2 regions of the Lacinutrix sp. Hel_I_90 genome follow, and region 2 is predicted to be linked to the other one. Evidence: riboswitches for the same ligand, from Rfam matches in the RefSeq annotation. Region 2 holds a riboswitch; the other holds the start of a gene.
The links. Region 2 has a riboswitch for cobalamin ahead of GQ46_RS02860 (PAS domain-containing protein). Riboswitches for the same ligand answer to the same signal wherever they lie in the genome.
Positions count from the first base shown of each region.

Region 1: linked by a shared signal. The riboswitch ahead of GQ46_RS16035 (TonB-dependent siderophore receptor) and the one ahead of GQ46_RS02860 (PAS domain-containing protein) in region 2 are both predicted to bind cobalamin.

Region 1 covers NZ_JYNQ01000001.1:3,601,544-3,609,364, reverse strand. Annotated here, with positions in the region: gene GQ46_RS16040 (DUF5074 domain-containing protein) at 1-990, opposite strand, end outside; gene GQ46_RS16035 (TonB-dependent siderophore receptor) at 998-2,833, opposite strand; cobalamin riboswitch at 2,861-3,154, opposite strand; gene GQ46_RS16030 (ABC transporter substrate-binding protein) at 3,225-4,373, shown strand; gene GQ46_RS16025 (iron ABC transporter permease) at 4,375-5,406, shown strand; gene GQ46_RS16020 (ABC transporter ATP-binding protein) at 5,543-6,337, shown strand; gene GQ46_RS16015 (DNA recombination protein RmuC) at 6,410-7,735, shown strand; gene GQ46_RS16010 (hypothetical protein) at 7,748-7,821, shown strand, end outside.
Region 2 covers NZ_JYNQ01000001.1:655,985-663,805, forward strand. Annotated here, with positions in the region: gene GQ46_RS02850 (GNAT family N-acetyltransferase) at 1-281, shown strand, start outside; gene GQ46_RS02855 (GTP-binding protein) at 493-2,475, opposite strand; gene GQ46_RS02860 (PAS domain-containing protein) at 2,529-3,014, opposite strand; cobalamin riboswitch at 3,114-3,248, opposite strand; gene GQ46_RS02865 (DUF3857 domain-containing transglutaminase family protein) at 3,405-5,489, shown strand; gene GQ46_RS02870 (membrane protein) at 5,495-6,769, opposite strand; gene GQ46_RS02875 (endonuclease) at 6,951-7,821, shown strand, end outside.

The DNA of each region.
Region 1 (7,821 bases), 2.9 Mb from region 2:
AATAGACTCTATTTCAATATTTGTAGTTAAATCATATATTTTCAATGTTCCATTACTAGTAAAATCTCCTGCGTCAACTCCGTAAAGTAATCCATCTTTTACATTCATACCATAAAAACTAACATTTGTAAACTCGGGTGTTGTCGGAAAAACTGTTGCTGTTTCATCCATTTTATATACTGAACCTCCTGCATATAAATACAGATTCCCACTATCAAAATTTAACTTAGAAGGAGATGAAATTGAACTATCAAATGTTACAGTTTTATTGATAATATTGGAATTAGTATCAATCTCTATTAAATTCTCGGAAGACAAAACCCATAAATCATTACTCGAATCCAATTGTAAAGAATTTGGCGAATTCCCAACAGTTATACTTTCCACTAATTCATCAGTTACTGAATTAAATACATCTACCTTATTTCCATTACCGTATATTCCTGTTGCTACATAAATTTTATTATCTACAGCAATAATTTGTTCTGGCAAGTAACTTGTAGCGATTGTATCAAGTATTGTGTTTGTACTTAAATCTACTACCAATAGAGCATCATCTGTTGTATCTGAATAATCGCCCCAAGCAGTAACATAACCTTTCCCATTGGAAATGGTCATATATCTTGGATTAATAACTCCTGTATTTATAGTCGCAATAGATTCAAAAGTATATCTATTAACAACTTCTATCTGATTTGATACATTTATTATTATATAAGCGAAATCTCCATTGAAAGCCATGCTTTGTGCTACAGTACCTAAATTCCTGTTATTTACATTAGAAAAAATATCATTTTCTATTGTTCTAAAATCATTTGATACGTATGAGACAGTTCCTACTCCTCCAGAAAAACTTCCTTCATGAGAAATTAAAATACCATTTTCATAAGCTCCTGATGCTACAATTGGGGCTGTATCATCATCATTACTACAAGATGTAAAAGTTAAGCCAAGCGTTAAAACTGCTAAGAATAATTTGTTTAGTTTCATTTTTTTTTTAAAATTTAATGGTTGTTTGTATTTGAAAATTTCTATTAGGCATTGGTCGCAATGCTACGTTTTCGTAATATTTATTATAACTATTATTTACTTTGAAATCTAAATGGTAGTTCACTTTTCCTTTCATATTTAAAACATAACTTAATCCTATATTCCCAATGCTGTACTCTGATAATGTATCTGTTCCAATGGTAAAAACCTCGCCAACGAATACATGCTGATAATACATAGAAAAGGCCTTATGGCCATAAGCAAAAGATAAATTCCCTTTATGAAAAGGCACATAAATTAATTGTTTTTGTGTTGCCTTGTTTTCAGAAACCGTATAAGAATAGTTCCCTTTAAGTTCTAAATGGTGTTTATTAAACCGCTTTTGTAAGCTTAGCTCTGCTTCTACTCCATAGTTTTCGGTTTTAGCAATATTTACTGGACTCCAAAGACCAGAAACAGTATTTGGTTTCCATTGAATTAAGTCTTTAGTTGTAATGTAAAACCCATTCAGTTTTAAGTTTGCCAACTTATAATTGAATTCTTGTCCTAAATCTATTTGATAAGACGATTCTGGTATTAACTCTAGATTACCTCCAGTTTGCCAGTACAAATCATTAAAGGTTGGAATTCTAAAGTTTTTAGAACCATTAATTTTTAAAGAATAATGTTTAGAAACCTCATAACCAGCATCTATAGAAAACAGAAATGGACTCTTAAAATCTGAAGCAAAATCTTTTCTAAGATTAACACCATAACTTAATCTTTTCGTTGGTTTATGATTTAATAAAGCAATTGCAGAGAAAGTCCGTCGCTTAGGATTACCAAAACTACTGCCCACCCCTTCAATATAATTATAATCTAAAATACTTTGAAACTGCAGTTTCTCAGAAAAGCGAACATTATAATTATGTTTTAAAATGAGTGTGTTTACTTTTCCAAAAGAATAATTAGCCTTATCCTTATTTTCAAAATAGCGAAACAATTCTTGCAAATGCGCCACCTTCAATTTAGCCGTTGTTTTGTTAACAATATGCGACCATTCTAACATTGTTCTAAAATTTTCATCTTCGTATTTACTACGAGAAGGCGCTACCAAAGTGCCCGACAAATTTCTGTCGCTAACAAAGCTTTGATGATATAGCTTTATAACATCTTTATCTGACAAAAAACAACCCCCATTTGCATTTATATTAAAGTTATTAAATGCGCCATTAGTATTGGTTTTATCTGTCCCCAGAAATTTGTAATCGTTTTCAGATTCATTATAAGAAACACCAATATTCCCAGACCACTTATCGCGTCCAAAATCATTATTATAACTAATATTTCTAGTATCAAAACTGCCATAAGCTAATTTAACAGCGTTATCAAAATGGGAATAAAAAGCAAGCTTATTATTTAAATGTATAGTTCCACCAATGCTTCCGCTGCCGTATTGCACACTTCCGCCTCCGCTTCTTATAGCTATAGAATTAAACTGAGAGGTGTTTATGGTGTTAAAATCAGTTTGCCCATTTAATTGCGAATTAATATTTATACCGTTCCATATCACTCCAGTTTGTGAGGCGTTTGTACCGCGAAATGAAGGAGAAGAGATCATCCCAAAACCGTTTTCTTTGAAATAAATATTAGAATTAAAGGCTAACAAACCTGTTAATGACGTTGCATTTTTAGAAATTACTGAATCATTAAGTTTTGTTATTTTAAAACCAGCAGCATAGTTTTTGAGTTTAGTATCACTCAATAAAACCTCCTCCAAATTCTGAATAGAATCCAGCTTAGTTTGCGCCATACAGCCAAAACTAAAAATCGCAAATAATAAAATTAGAATGCCTTGTTTCATAACTCTTAAAATCTTTCTCCCGAAGATTCTTTTGATGTTGAAAATGGCAGGTCTCCTGGCTTTCGTCTTGCTATTGGTCTTCCCAGAAAATTTTTCCAGTGACTTGAAGTTTAATAACAAGCATTCACAAAAGTGAACTAAGATTACAGTTGCGGGAACAGCTCAAGATTAATGACTTAAAATACACGATTTAAGTATTACGAATGTTTCACTGTTATGAAAGTCGTAAATCAAAAATCGACAATGCCAGTCGTTTCACTTGATTCCCTTTTAATCGACCGCGCTTAATTGCAAGGTCAAACCAAAATTCGCTGCAAAAATAATCTTTATTATGGAATATCTTATATGCAAAACATTAAATAATGTTATTTTTGGTTAAAAATCAGTCCTCATGAAAAACGGCATCATTCTATTTTTTATAATCGCTTTTATAGCTTGTAAAGAAGACAAAGGTATTCGCAAACCTTTACCTCCTTTAAATAAGACAGATAATAATAACATCGCTTACGCCGAAGGTTTTAGCATTGAAGACAACGGAAACTTTAGTGTTCTTGAGATTAAAAATCCGTGGCCAAAAGCCGAAGAGACCTTTAAGTATGTTTTAATTACTGCAGAAGAAGCCGCAAAAACAACGTTTATGCGTGATGCTTACGATGGCATTATCATAGTACCTGTTGAAAATATAGTAGTCACCTCTACAACACATATTCCAGCATTAGAGTTATTAGGCGTTGAAGAAACGCTGAAAGGGTTTCCTGGTACAGACTATGTTTCTTCAGAAAAAACCCGAGCGCGTATTGACAGCGGATTAGTGCGGGAATTGGGCAAAAACGAAGGGTTAAATACCGAGGTTCTATTAGACCTTAATCCAAATGTCGTGGTTGCTTTTGGTGTAGATGGTAAAAGTAAATCACTAGAAATTATTAAAAAAGCCAATATTCCTGTGATTTACAATGGGGATTGGACAGAAAAATCACCTTTAGCAAAAGCCGAATGGATTAAATTTTTTGGCGCCTTGTACAACAAAAACGAAAAAGCAGATGCTATCTTTAATAGCATAGAAAATAATTATTCTGAAGCAAAACAAATAGCAGCAAAAGCAACAAACAGACCTACGGTTTTAAGTGGCGCCATGCATAAAGATGTGTGGTATTTACCAAATGGCAGCAGTACAGAAGCACAGTTTTTAGAGGATGCCAACACCAATTATTTGTGGCATGATACCACGGGAACGGGAAGCTTAGCACTCAATTTTGAAGTGGTTTTTGAAAAGGCTAAGTCTGCCAGTTTATGGTTGAGTCCTTCTTATTATAAAAGTTTAGAAGATTTAAAAAACGCCAATGCACATTATACAGAGTTTGAAGCGTTTAAAAACAATGCTATTTATTCATTTTCAAATACTACTGGAAAAACAGGAGGTGTTTTGTATTATGAATTAGGGATTGCACGTCCAGATTTAGTATTAAAGGACATTATTAAAATAAGTCATCCAGAATTACTGCCAGACTATCAACCCTTCTTTTTTAAAGCTTTAGATTAAGTTGGTATCACAAAAATCATACAAATTCACCTTTGTAATTCTCATAGTGGTATTACTTGTTTTGTTTTTGGTAAACATTAGTTTAGGTTCTATTAGTATCTCTTCAGAAACTATATTTGAGAGCTTCTTTACAGAAACATCAAAGCTTAGCAGTCAAGAATACATCATTCAAAATTACAGATTACCTAAAGCCATTACTGCTATTTTAGTGGGGTCTGGTTTAGGAATTTCCGGATTGTTAATGCAAACCATGTTTCGCAATCCATTGGCTGGCCCTTTTGTACTAGGTATCACTTCTGGAGCAAGTTTAGGTGTGGCTTTGGTGATAATGGGCGCTTCGGTAATAGGTGGTGTTTTTGCCAGTGTATTATCGTCTCAATGGAGTTTGGTGATTGCGGCAAGTTTGGGTAGCTTTATTGTGCTTACTGCTGTTTTAATTGTTTCCTCCCGAGTAAGAGACACCATGGCGATATTAATTATTGGGCTCATGTTTGGGAGTATTACGTCGGCAATAGTAAGTGTCTTATCTTATTTTAGTTCTGCCGAAAGCTTACAACAATACATTTTTTGGGGATTTGGTAGTCTTGGTGATTTACAATGGCCTGAAGTAAGAATTTTTCTATTGGTTTATATTATAGGAATAGTATTCACCATTATTTCAATTAAATCATTAAACAGTTTGCTTTTAGGGGAAAGCTATGCTAAAAGCATGGGTTTAAATATAAAGAAAAGTCGTTTAATCATTATTTTAGCCACTTGCTTATTAGCAGGAAGCATCACCGCTTTTGCGGGTCCTATTGCTTTTATTGGCTTGGCTATCCCACACATGACACGACAACTATTTAACACCTCAAATAATAAAATACTATTACCTGCCGTCTTTTTATTTGGAGCCATCGTGATGCTAATTTGCGATAGTATTGCACAGTTACCAAACAGTGATTATACCTTACCCATTAATGCGATAACGTCGCTCATTGGCGCACCAGTTGTCGTTTGGTTGCTGGTTAAAAAGCGAAGGATGATTTTTTGAAGTTGACGTTAGAAGAAAAATATAAAATTTCAATAATCGCCTTCCTTAGGCTGAAGGAAGGTCGTTTAACCAAAAAAAGAGCCAAGGGATTTTTATACTTTAACAAACAAAGGATTAAAAAACAAGTCGTGAATTAGTGATAACAAACACAAGACATACCATACTTAAAACCGAAAACCTTTCTATTGGCTACCACGATAAGAAAGCAACAACTGTTGTGGGTTCTAATATAAATATTGAATTATATGAAGGAGAACTTGTAGGTTTAGTTGGTGCCAATGGGATTGGAAAGTCGACATTATTAAGAACCTTATCTCAAATTCAAAAACCTATTGATGGCTCTATTTTCGTGAATGACAAGCACATTTCAGACTATACTGCTATTGATCTCGCCAAGGTATTGAGCTTAGTACTCACAGAAAGTGTTGCCTCTAAAAATCTATCCGTTTTTGAGTTGATTGCCTTAGGAAGACAGCCTTACACCAATTGGGTTGGTAAACTGGTACCAGAGGATCTGGAGATTGTAACCAATGCTATTTCACAAACGCATTTAGAAATGATTGTTGATAAAAAATGTTTTCAGTTAAGTGATGGGCAATTACAAAAAACAATGATTGCACGTGCGTTAGCACAAGATACCTCACTGATTATTCTAGATGAACCCACAACACATTTAGACATGTATCACAAAGCCTATATTTTAAAATTGCTGCAAAAGCTAACTAAAGAAACCAATAAAACCATATTGTTTTCATCGCATGAAATAGATTTAGCCATACAGCTTTGTGATCGCTTAATTGTAATGACTAAAGATGCTGTGGTATCGGACACCCCTAACAACCTCATTAGACAAGGTGCTTTTGATAATCTATTCCCAAAGGATTTGATTGTTTTCGATGAAAATTCTGGCGCTTTCCGTGTTAAGAAATAAGTGTAAAACTTGAAGCTCCGGTCTTCTATCTTCCATCTAAAAAAATTATCTTTGATAAAATTCAATCCATAAATGAACGACAACCTCATCCTCATTCTTTCCATATTAATTTCTGCTATTGTTGGCGCTTATCTAGGTATGTTATTTTCAAAATTGAAAAGTAAAAGTGAAAAAAGCACCTTAGAAGAACGTCAAAGTCAAATGGGTTTAACGATTGATGCGCTTAAACAAAATGTAGATAAAATTGAACATGAGCGCGAAGAAATTAGACGTGAAAAAGAATTTCTAAATACAGAACTAACTCGAAAAACTTCAGAATACGAGAATCTTTTGCAGTTACACCATAAGCGTGAGGCAGAAGTGGAAGACCGTCAAGAACAACTGCGTAAAGATTTTGAATTGTTAGCCACAAAAATTCTAGATGAGAAATCAGAGAAATTCACCCTTCAGAATAAAGAAAACATTAAGAATATATTAAGTCCGCTACAAGAAAAAATACAGGTTTTTGAAAAGAAAGTAGACGATACGCAAAAGGAAAGTATCAGCATGCATTCTGCCTTAAAAGAACAGCTTTTAGGCTTAAAAGATCTTAATCAACAAATGACCAAAGAGGCCACAAACCTAACCCGTGCTTTAAAAGGAGATAGCAAAATGCAAGGGAATTGGGGCGAACTGGTTTTAGAACGCGTACTCGAAAAATCTGGGCTGGAGAAAGACAGAGAATATTACGTACAACAAAGTTTTACTTTAGCAGATGGTTCTCGGGTATTGCCTGATATTGTATTACACTTACCAGACAACAAACGCATGATTATTGATAGTAAAGTATCTTTAGTGGATTACGAGCGCTTTGTTAATGCCGAAGAGGAGGATCGTGCCGTCTATTTAAAGGCACATATCAATTCTATTAAAAAACATGTCGAGCAGCTCTCTGCTAAAAATTATCAAGATTTATACGACATGGAGTCACCAGATTTTGTTTTATTATTTATCCCTATTGAACCTGCCTTTGCCATTGCTATAAATGAAGACAATTCATTGTATAATAAAGCTTTTGAACGCAATATTGTTATTGTTACGCCTTCAACCTTATTGGCGACATTACGCACTATAGATAGTATGTGGAATAACGAAAAGCAGCAACAAAACGCGATTGAAATTGCGCGTCAGGCAGGCGCTTTATATGACAAATTTGAAGGTTTTGTACAAGATTTAACTGGGGTAGGCAAAAAAATGGACGATGCTAAAAAAGAGTACTCATCTGCTATGAATAAACTGGTAGAGGGTAGAGGTAATTTGATAACCAGCGTTGAAAAATTGAAAAAAATGGGTGCAAAGGCAAAAAAAGCCTTACCCGAAAAAATACTAAAAAGAGCACAAGAAGACGATAACGTTTAAAAAAAATAACCAATGAAATTTCTATTAAAATTCTTAGTCATTCTCGTTATAGCAGTCGCTATATTTTATGCTTTTGTCTATTTTGT
Region 2 (7,821 bases):
GGTTGGGAAAAGACTTTCAAGGTACAGGATTAAATAAAAACATCAAATTTTTGATGCTGCACTACGCATTTGAAACGCTTGCGTTTGAAAAAGTTGAATTTCGAATTGATGAACGTAATATTAAATCCAGAAAAGCAGTTGAAAAGATTGGAGGAATATTAGAAGGTATTTTAAGAAAAGACACCCTAATGCAAGATGGATTTAGGCGCAGTACCTGTTGTTATGGCATTTTGAAGAGTGAATGGAATACGATAAAAAATACTGTTTTTAGTGGGTTTTAAGTGTTTTTCCATAACGCTTAATACACCATAAGCAGAGATATAGAGTCTAAATACCGGCTAGCTTGCAGGACGCCCAATTTTATATTTGGCGGTCTTTTAGATAACTGAGAACTTCGTTGAAACGGGGAAATCCATGTGTACTATATTTAGTTTCCTGTTTTATAATTGAATACTTTGTTTCCTAGAAACAGCATTTTCATTTTCATTTGGATTAGCGCTCATCTGCTTTAAAAGCACCACGCATATGCAGTATCCATTGCGATTCATCTAAAGGTGAAACTCCTTTGTAGCTCCTGACTTTGTCATTGGTAGTAATGGTTTTTTTATAGCCATCAAGGGTTAGTTTAAGACGTCCTTTCCCCGAGGTTATTGCGTTAAATTTTATAGAATAATCCATGGCAGCAGCGACCGAAACTCTTCCACTAATGATGAAAAAATCATTATCAAAAACAGGAGCATCTATCTCAGCATTCATTTGGTTTAAATCACTAGAAATCGGTCCTAATAAATCCTGATTGGCTTTGATTTCAAAAGCATACATGGGTTCTAAAAGATCTGTTCCTGCATTTTTTAATCCTCTGAGCACGCCCATTGGAGTCGCCAAAAGAAAATCTCCAGGGTTGGAGTGTACCGTATGTTCAGAACCTTCTATAAGTGTAATGGATAAATCAGTGACTTCATACCCCTTAATGCCTTGTTTTAAAGACCAAGGAATGGCTCGCTTGACCTCATTAATATATTTATTACTAATGTCAGTCGTCCTTACCTTGGAGGTAAATGAAACACCACTTCCAAGTGGTGCCGGCGCTATCAAGAAGGTCATAATGGCCCAGCATGGCTTTGGCATCCAGTAACGCACATAGCCTTCTGCTGCCTCGGTAGGTGTTTCTTTATAAATCACTTTAGGTTTAAGGAATTCTGCGGTGATTGCCCATCTTTGGGCTAAGCTATCTTTTAAAACCTCTGTTTGAATGGGTCCTAAAATTTTTAAGTGAAACTCTCTTTCTTCCTTATACCATTTGAAATCTAACATAGGATCCTCCATATTAAGGATCTCTAAAGCCTCGCCTAATTTTTGATAATTTTTATCTTCAGCTGCTTTTACTTCTACCCCCAAGACCACATTACTAATCTTCGAAAAGTCATCATCAAGATTTTCAGTGCCTAACACATCTCCCGAAAGGATGACATCAGAAGTGGTGATAACCCCTACTTCTCCTTTTCCCAGTTCGGCACATTGCTCTAAGTTTCCTAGCTGCGGTTTAAAGATCTGATTAATTTTAATGTCCTTATCGAGCTGATGAGATCGAATGGTGTCTTTGGTTTTAAGCAGACCTCCGTAAGATTTTATGTACACCAATCTCCCTAATTTTTCATGGTACTCTACTTTAAAAACCTTAGCAGCAGCGGCTGAGAAGTAGGTTTTAGATTGGGGTATTAGCGTTTCCATGCTGTTTAACAAATCCGCTATCCCCATTCCTAGCTTAGCACTTCCAAAGAGAGCCCCATGCAGCGCACCCGTTTTTATGTACTGTGTTGCTTTTTCTAAAATGTGCGTTAAATCAGTAATGTTTCCTTCCAGATAACGCGCTAGAAAAGGCTCGTCACAGTCCGCTAAATTCTCTAGGGATGTATCAATAATCCTAGCGTTTAAATTGTTAGCACACGCTGAAAACGGGACCAATTCAGGTTTGTATGGATTAGATAGATCGGGAACGTTCAAAGCGAAAAGGCTAGCGTCTAATTCTTTTTGAAAATCTAAAAAAACCTGCGCCGCATCAACACCTTCCCGATCGATTTTATTAAAGAAAATGATGACAGGTAATTTACGCGCTTTCAAGTTCTCCCATAAGTTAAGCGTATGGGCTTGCACGCCTTCTTTTGCCGAGACTACTAATATTACAGCATCTAAGATGGACAGCGATCGATCTACTTCAGCAGAGAAATCAACATGCCCTGGTGTATCTACCAGCTGAAACTCGTTGTGCTTCCAGGAGAAATTAACGGCTGACGCTTTGATAGAAATCCCTCTACTTTTCTCCATTGCTAACCCATCAGTAATCGCTGAACCTTTATCGACACTACCCAGAGATGCAGTTGCCCCTGAATGATGCAACAGACACTCGGTAATGGACGTTTTCCCGGCATCTACATGGGCTAAAATCCCTATGGTTGAAACTGTTTTATCTAACATTAGTTTGGCCATGAAAACCTAAGCATATCTTTTTGTTGTTATAAGGTATCACCTTAATTGTAGACTTCATTTTCTAAAGCTAACAAATGAGAGACTTTGCCCGCTTTATTTTTTAAAGGGAAAATTTCGATATCACAAACATACTCTTCTCCGTTCTTTCTGTAATTTATTACACGCTCTTTAAAATGAAGTTCCTTTTTTATATTGTCTCTTATTGCTTTTAAAGCGGCTTTTGAAGAATTCTCTCCTTGTAAAAACTTGGGCTGCTTGCCTTTTGAAAAATTGGCAGGATAACCTGTCATTTGTATAAATCCTTTATTCACCCACTGAATCTCTTGATCTATATTTGTTAATACAATAGCTTCAAAAGTCGTTTCCTTCAGCGCTTTTTCAACATCAAAAGACCAATTAAACTTTTCTTTAAACTCTTTGAGTATTTCAATTTCAGTATTTCTAGTAAATTCTTCTGCTTGCCTTTGAAGGTATAGCGCATAAAAATCCCAGCTCTTAAGTGGTGCTCTAAGTGAAGTGTCTTTCATTTGTTTCATATTAAAATGCAGTTGCCATGAAACACAAATAGCTTAGGTATATAGTACACTTCTAAAACTATCAATAGGCTTCATCTTGCGAAAGCATTATTGCTATACATTTATTAAGGTAAGTAATCTGGCTTTTAATAATAGAAATTATTAATTACAGTTGCGCGACAGCTTGTGATTTTAACACAATTCCCTTTTAAAGCTTATTAAGCGACCTTAGTGAAGCAAATATAGTGTTTTATCTTACTTTAATACAGAAAGTTTATAACAGAAAGAACGGCACCTCTTATTACATTAATAGATTCTTTAGCGTTTTTTCTTTTAAGGTTTATCCTCAAAACAATATAAAATTATAGTACTACATTTGCATCCTATAAAATTTTCATTTTTGTGAAACAAACCACCCTATTTCTTAGTCTATTATTTATCTGTCAAAGTGTTATTGCACAAGTTAAAAAAGCACCTGCTCCTAACTGGGTTGAAACCATTGAATACAGTCTAGATCCAGAAGTAAATTTAGACGATTTAACCCAAGGCACAATTACCTTATTGTACGATCATCAAGTTCATGTTCCAAAGGCTGTAAGTTATACCCAATTTGTAACCAAAATATTTGATAACGTAGGCATACAAGAGGCTTCAAGTATTAGTGTTGACTACGACCCCAGTTATCAAACCTTAAAATTTCATAGTGTAACTATAAATAGAGATGGGGAAATTATAGATAAATTTCAGTCTGACAACTTTCAATTGATGCGCCGTGAGACGAATGCTGAAAATCATTTGTACGATGGCTCTATGTCTGCTGTACTAAATATTTCAGATGTTCGTACCAATGATATTATAGAATATAGCTACTCCATAGCCGGTTTCAACCCCATTCATAAGGGTAAGTTTTCTGATGTGTACTATCTGGACAGTTATGTGCCTGTTGGAAAAATTGCAGTCACTATTTTTTCAGATAGTGAACTTAATTACAAAGGGATTAATAATCCTGAAGTGCCAAACATCAAAAAGATGAATGGGTTATATCAGTATGTGTGGGTTAATGAGAATACGGAAAAAGTGTTATTTGAAGATTATAGTCCGTCTTGGAAATTAGACTATCAAACCGTTTTTGTTAGCAATTATGACTCCTGGGAATCGGTTGTTAATTGGGGAATTAAAACCTACACCATAAATGAAAAACCAAGCGCCGATTTACTAAAAAAAATTAAAAATATTGTCTCTGAAAATAAGACAAAAGGCGAAAAAATAAAGGCCACTTTAAATTTTGTACAAAATGACATTAGATATCTTGGTCTAGAAGATGGTATTGGCGCCTACAAACCATTCACTCCAAACAAGGTGTTTAAGCAGCGTTTTGGAGATTGTAAAGACAAAAGCTTACTTATGACCACGATGCTTAACAATATGGGTATTGAAGCCTACCCCATGTTAGTGAATACCACATTAAAAGAAACGATTACAGAATTTTTACCTTCTCCCGTTTTCTTTGACCATTGTGTGGTAAAGGTTATTGATGTGGCTGGTAAAGGATTGTATTATGATCCTACAATTACAAATCAAGGAGGTTCATACAAAACCACTTATTTTCCAGACTACCAATATGGTCTGGTCTTAGCACCAGAGACCACAGATTTTGATCAAATTTTTAGTGATTCGGAAAATAAAATTGAAATCTATGATGAATATAGTTTAGAAGCCATTGGTAAAGGTGCTACTTTAAAAGTCACCTCGACTTATTATGATAGTGAAGCGGACGCTATGAGAAGCTATTTTAAAAATAATAGTATTAACGCTATCGCAAAAGAATATGCTGATTATTACTCAAACTATTACTTTAATATTGAAGCTACAAAAAAACCTGAATATCAAGATAATGTAGAAGACAATAAGTTTCAAGTTACTGAAGCCTATAAAATTGATAGTCTTTGGCGACCAATGACAGAAAAGAAAGGGTACATCTCAGCCCACTTTTCTCCCTCAACCATTGAGGGATTACTTTATGTACCAACTAAAGAAGAACGAAAAGACCCACTAAGCTTGTATTTCCCTTCAACTAAAGAACACCGAATAAAAATAAAATTACAATCGCCATGGGATATAAAAAGAGAAAAATTAGAAATAAATTTTTCTGGATTTCAATACAAATGGAATGTGGATTACGATAGCACGAAAAAGGAAATCGATTTAAGATATTTTTTAAAAACTCAGAAAGATCATATTTCGGTAAAGGAATTTAAGGAGTATACCAGAGAAGTAAAAAAGATGAACGAGACTCTGGGGTATCAAATTTTTACACCTGGCACTCTTGCTAATGGTAAACATGCAACTAATGCTTTTGAAATAGGGGATGCTTTTAAAAATGGTTTCAAACTATTTCTTAAAATTGCAGTTGGCTTAATTTTTATTGTGATTTTGATCTTATTTCTTGCCTGGTACATTCCTAAATCAAGAAATAAAAATCAGTAACAGCTTTATTCACATTCAAAACATCTGATTAGATAATCTGGTAAATTAAGTGTTTTTGAGCCTTTTAAAGGTTCCTTTAAAGTCCCTTTTTTATCTATAATTTTTTTGAATGCTTTTGCATATTCAATAAGAGCCTCACGTCTTGTTTTTATTTTTTCAATTATCGCTTTACCATCCAATTCTGAAATTTCTTTTGGCCAGACTTTTAGAGCATCATTTAAAACTTTGTCTGTTAATCGCTGCTGTAGTATTTCAGCTTCTTTTACAAATAACACCTCTGGAATATGATATAAAAAATAGCGATCAAAAGGATATACTAAGCCCGGCATGTAGTTAATTTCTTTAGTAAAAGGCCGTAATTCTGGAACTATATTTTCGTTGCTTAGTAGTGTAGGGATGATACCTTCAGTATTAAAAAAGGCATTATCACGATCTCCTGGGATTGGTATTGCAGAATAATTACCATTCCGCTTTTGAATTATCCATCCCCATTGCTTGGCATGCCTATCCCAATCTCCAATAAGCAAATCAAACAATCTGGCTCTAATTAAAGCAGCGGTATCTATAGCAATAGTTTTTCCAAACTCTAGTTTTAGCTTTTGCAAATCATCTGTTGCAATAATCTCTGTTACATTTTTTAAATCTGTCCAATTCTCGTCGCTATTGGTTTCATACTCCAAAAGAAACAAACGGTTTCCATACTTTTTATTGTGTTTTCCAAGGGCTTTTTGTTTTGGAACAAACACGATTTTAGGATGTGTACTTAACACGCTAGCGTGTTTTGCTAGTTCTGCCGCTAATACTGCTCCATAAGGGTGCTGCGCAGAAATACCATCTACAATAATATTTTCTAAACCTAAGGTTTTTGCAAAATCTGGTATTAAAGCTTTTGGATCCTTATTTATACTTCTAATAGTATATTCAACGCCTTTTTCAGACTTTAATCTCAAAGACTGTGTTTGCTTACCTCCGCCCTGTTTTAATATTTCTACTCCACCTTTTAGAGAATCTAAAAACAGTACTGGCACTTTTATTGGTGTTTCCCAAGCTTCTCGGTATTGTTCACCTTGCATGAGGCGTTTAATCTCACCGGCTTCATAAAGCGTACTTGCTGCAAGTAAAACAGAGTCCAAAGCTCTAAAATCTACCGTTTTGATATTATCAATTCCAATAATTTCAACAGTCTTGAATGCTTTATCGGTACTTGACAATGACCAATACAGAAGTATAAGAAACACTGCAATAATAATAACTATAAATAACCCAATTTTTTTCAACATTGTTTTTTTTTGTTGATTATACAAAGTAAGGTGTAAAAAATGAAAAGAGAAAGCCTATTAAAGTTACTTTTTAACTTATACGAAATAAATAATTTGATTTTTTTTAGTATATCCCTACAAATTACCTTATAATTACCATCCCAAGTTAAACATATGAGTATTATCCCTTTAACCTACAAATATGACTCTAAAATTACAGTACCCTTTGGTAACAGTGCTCCTGTTTACCCACCTAATTTTTGCTCAAATTCCAATAGACTATTACGAAAGTGCTGAAAATTTAGCCGATGCCAATCTCAAATTTGAATTAAATCAAATAATAGATAGCCACATCGAGTTCACTTATACCAGCTCAAACACAGATGTTTGGGATATTTTAAAAGACACCGATAGAGACCCGGAGAATTCAGATAATGTAATACTTATTTACTCTGGAGTATCAGTAGACGCCGCACAAGAATATAACTCTGGTAATGGCTGGACTCGAGAACATGTTTGGGCGAAATCACGTGGAGACTTTGGAACTACCAGAGGACCCGGTACAGATGTTCATGCCTTACGGCCTTTAGATAACACAACTAATAGCACACGAAACAATCGAAGTTTTAACAATTGTACAAATTGCCAAGATGTTACTGATAAATGGGGGACTATTACAGGCTCGCAATTAGATATTTCAGATTGGTCTTTTGAGCCGCGTGATGCCGTTAAAGGCGATGTGGCCAGAATGTTGTTTTATATGGTAGTTCGTTATGAAGGTCTGGACGGTTACCCAGATTTAGAACCTACAGAATTGATGCTGCCAAACGGAAATAATGACCCCGTTCACGGTGTTTGGTCCACACTAATGGATTGGCACCGCAATGACCCCGTTGATGGCTGGGAAGAAAATAGAAATGACATCATCTATTATTCTTATCAAAATAATAGAAATCCATTTATAGACTATCCTGAATTAGCAGAACATCTTTGGGGAACAGAAACAGGCGTAATCTGGTCTAAAGCAGAAACTTTAGGCCTTCCTACATTTACTGATTCGTCACTTAGCATTT